2 regions of the Lysinibacillus sp. ACHW1.5 genome follow, and region 1 is predicted to be linked to the other one. Evidence: riboswitches for the same ligand, from Rfam matches in the RefSeq annotation. Region 1 holds a riboswitch; the other holds the start of a gene.
What was found. Region 1 has a riboswitch for cyclic di-GMP ahead of L6W14_RS19780 (methyl-accepting chemotaxis protein). Riboswitches for the same ligand answer to the same signal wherever they lie in the genome.
Positions count from the first base shown of each region.

Region 2: it holds a riboswitch for cyclic di-GMP, as region 1 does, so the genes downstream of both, L6W14_RS13755 (amidase) here and L6W14_RS19780 (methyl-accepting chemotaxis protein) in region 1, are expected to answer to the same signal.

Region 1 covers NZ_CP091777.1:3,928,806-3,931,017, reverse strand. The annotation lists gene L6W14_RS19790 (YehS family protein) at 147-641, shown strand; gene L6W14_RS19785 (hypothetical protein) at 783-977, shown strand; cyclic di-GMP riboswitch class I at 1,189-1,274, shown strand; gene L6W14_RS19780 (methyl-accepting chemotaxis protein) at 1,381-2,212, shown strand, end outside.
Region 2 covers NZ_CP091777.1:2,756,595-2,758,806, forward strand. The annotation lists gene L6W14_RS13755 (amidase) at 1-826, opposite strand, end outside; cyclic di-GMP riboswitch class I at 870-960, opposite strand; gene L6W14_RS13760 (chemotaxis protein CheW) at 1,098-1,586, opposite strand; gene L6W14_RS13765 (M20/M25/M40 family metallo-hydrolase) at 1,610-2,212, opposite strand, start outside.

The DNA.
Region 1 (2,212 bases):
TTTTTCATACATTTAAAAAGTAGGAAATGCACACGCTATTTGCTAACAACAACAACTTGTGGAAAGCTAGCAATAATCAGCAAACTCTCTGTTATAATTAAGCCTGGCTCTTTACTATATAAGGTTAATTAAAGGAGGAACATATAATGACAAATAATGATATCTTAATTCGTTTACGCTATGCGTTCGATATAAAAAATGTAGATATGGTAGAAATTTTTAAACTTGGTGGCATGGATTATACAAAGGAAGAAGTATTAAATATGCTGATTAAGATTAATGATGAGGAAGAAGCGCCAGAGGAATACATCAAATGTAATAATAAAATGTTAGAGGCATTTTTAAATGGATTAATTACTTTTAAACGCGGGCCTCAGAAACCAAGGGAAGGACAGGCGGTTGGACCGTTACCTGTGTCAGGTAAAGAAAGCCCAAATAATATGCTACTAAAGAAAGTGAAAATTGCTTTAGCTTTAACAACCGAGGAGATGCTTGAGATTTTATATGACGGCGGTATTAAAGTCACAAAAGGTGAATTAGGTGCTATTTTAAGAAATCCAAGTCATCGTAATTATAAAGAGTGTGGCGATTCATTCGTACGAAATTTTTTAAGGGGCCTAACATATAAATATAGAGCATAATGCACAATGGATATCAATCATAAAGTGCCATTTTTTTCTTTAAAACTCGTTGACAATTTGTGACGAAATTGTGTACAATGAATTTATCACAAAATGTTCACAAAAAAGATGAAAAATGTTCACAAACAAAGGGGTGCTTGTATGATTTATTTTGACATCTTATTAGTAGCTATTGCATGTATTACAATGCCTTTTATTGTTGCAGTTATGTTAGATATTTTTTATGCAGAACGAAAAAAAGTGCGCTTTTCATTACGTCGTACTTCCGTATGGTATATCGCTATGTTTGCGTTATCCTTCATACCATCCGTATTACTTGTCACACAAAACGTATAATTTATTCAAACACTTAGGGGTAAGTGAATTGAAAGTTGACGGCTACAACGCTAATTGAGGTTGTAGCTGTTTTTATTTTGTCCCATAGATGAATAAAACCTTCATAATTAAGTAATTTATATAATTATTAATGAAGGAACAGCTAGTATAAAATATGTATGTTTTAAGTAGAGAGCATTGACTACTTTTACCTACTGTGTTAATTTTGGTAGGGAAATATAGGCAAATTTACTGAAAAGTAGAGACGCAAAGCTACAGGTCTAAGGCAATAAATGCTATGACGGCTGGGTTGCAAAAGAGTGCTAGTTGTATCATCTTCATTCTAGTTTTTGTTCTTTTATGCCTATTTCTTTTGAAATAGGCATTTTTTTTGCAAGTAAAGTTCAAAGGAGGAAAAGGGGAAATGACGTTGTTAAAAAACACATCATTAAAAAATAAGCTTTTACTAACAGTCTCTATCGTTGTATTACTGCTTATCGCTATTATTACGACGCAAAGTATTAGTGAATTGAATAATCGGATGAATGTGGATTTGAAGCAAGAATTAAAAAGTGTTGGTTTATTAACAGCTATGAACTTAGACAGTGATGAAGTAAAAGATTTGCTGTCCGAAAAAGGGGAAACAAACGCAAAGTTTACAAAGATCCAAAAGCAACTTGATATGATTCAGGAACAGCAAGGTATTATGAGCTGGAGTTATATTTGGGATGTCAAGGATGAGGGTGGCGTCAATCCAATTGGTTATACCTCTAATCTAAATGAAGTCTATGAAGCTGGTGAAATTTTTACTGATTTAGCGGATGAACATGTAGAAACAGCAAAATTAGCTATTGAAAATAATAGTACAGAGGTAACTGATATTTTCGAGGATCCTTTTGGTTCTTGGAGAACGGTTTTTAGTCCTATTAAAGATGATAATGGCCAACTGATTGCCCTATTAGGGATTGATTACTCCGCTGATTATATCAATACGATTATTAAAACAAGTGTGATTAAGCAAATTGTCATTGCCATTATCGGCATTTTAATTTTATTAGTTTTAGTTTACATAATTATAGATCGACTATTAAAGCCACTGAAAAAAGTAGTGAACGTTGCCAATCAAGTGGCAAATGGTGAATTAATAGATGTTGATTTAGAGACATCGAAGGATGAGATTGGTAAATTATCTGAATCCATTCGTACAATGGTGGCTAATTTGCAACATATTATTTTAAACATACGCAATACATCCA
Region 2 (2,212 bases), 1.2 Mb from region 1:
CGTCATTATTTGAAAAATGTTGCTGAACAAGTATAAGCTGTTCATTCATAAAGGCTTCTCCATTATCATAAAAAGTAATATTTACCCCTTCCTCTGAAGCGCCTGTTTCTACACCAATTACAATTGATTTGTTCATAGTGGAAGCATAAGCGATTTCATGTTCTACAATAGTGATAATATCTTTTGCAGCATCACGATAGGCCATGATCGTCACACTATCCACATGGTCAATGACCCAATCAGCTAATAACCCTTTTCCAAATTCATTATAATACGGAACTTCATCAAACCAAAATGGCATATCTACTTCTAAAGTAAGTTGTAACTGACTCGCTTTCTCACTTGCTTTCATTATTAGTGTTTGATAGGATTCTATCGTTTGTGCTTGATGTAAGTTCCATCCACTATTTAAATAAGGTTCTACATCAAGGTGAATCCCAGAAAATTGCTCAGATTCAGTTGAATTCTCATTATATGTATGTAACCAATTAAACAATTCATCTTGGCTTCGACTACCCTCAGCTGAAACCCAGCTTGCAGCACCATCCAATGCATAAATGCGAATACCTTTGTCAGAAGCGTTACTAATAAAATGCTTATAGTCATCGCTCGCTATGCCTTGATCGATTTGCAGATAAACTTTATTGACATCGTTATGTTCTAAAAATAATAATATTTTTTCTTGGTCATCCCTGATAAGGGATGTATCCCACAGCCACGTAGCCTTTTCCTGTATAGCCATGGCATCAACCTTTCCACTTGATAAAGCTAATAAACTAATCATGATGACGATTAGTGCGGTCCATACTTTTAATTGTCTCTTCATACGAACTAACTCCATTCTACTCGCCTCGGCTCCTAGAACAGAACCTGGCAACCTGACAATCATGCACTAAATTATAGTGTTTAGACTCATGGCTTGGCGTCCCTCCCTTTCGATGAAGTTTGCCTTTTTCAGTTTTTTCTTAATCATTATCATACGCGGTTAGCGATGGTTTGTCTGTAGGTATAATGCATAATTGTCACATGTATGATCAGGTAAAAACGACAAAATACAGGTTAAATTTACTATTCAAACATAAAAAAACGTAGAGTACTTAAGCCTCTACGTTTTCCTTTTCATTTTCAAGCATTTTGTGTAAATAATTGATGATCTCACGAATGCCCTCTAATGAATTAACCAATATTTTGGGATCAACATACGTAATCATTCGATTTTCAAGATTAGCTACCGCAGTAAAATAGCGTGTTTTACTATAATTGACTAGACCCAATTGCTGAAGTACTGATTCATCGAAATCAAGAATTTCACGTGCTTCTGTAACAAGTAATCCATAATTAACAACATCTGTATTCAACACAATGATACGAGCAGTTGCTGTATTCGATGAACGATTGTACAGTATGCGTTCAAAATCAAGAACAGGTACAAGCTCACCGCGAATTCTTGTAAAGCCTAGAAGATAGTTAGGTAAATGAGGAATAGGTGTTACTTGCTCTAATTTTTCAATTGAAATCGCTTGCTCCACAGGCACAGCATACTCCTCTGTCCCACAAGCAAATACGACTGCTTTGACACTTTCCATAGGGTCACATCCTTATTCGACTGTTAGTTTTTCGCCGATTCTTTGACGATTTCTACTAGTAAATCTGCTAATTTTTCAAGTTCTTCTACTGGTATTTTTTCATTTGTTGTATGGATATCCTCGTATCCAACAGATAAATTAACTGTAGGAATGCCAAAGCCTGCGATGACGTTTGCATCTGAGCCTCCACCAGAAATACCTAGTGTCGGTGTGCGATCAATATTGCGTGCAGCAGCCATAGCTACCTGAACTACTTTATCAGATTCCGTTACACGGAAGCCTGGATACATTAGCTTCACTTCTACCTCTGCACGTGCGCCTAAAGAAGCAGCTACTTGTTCAAACGTATCTTGCATATGCTTTGTTTGCGCATCCAATTTAACTTTGTCTATAGAGCGTGCTTCTGCAAGAATTGTCGCTTCGTCACAAACAATATTCGTCGCTTGTCCACCTTCAAAACGCCCAATATTTGCTGTCGTTTCTTCATCTAAACGACCTAGTTTCATTTGAGCAATACATTTTGATGCGACTGTTATGGCAGAAATACCCTTTTCAGGAGCAACCCCTGCATGTGCCGTTTTTCCAATAATCTTTGTGAAAATTTTCGCTTGGAATGGCGCTGCTGT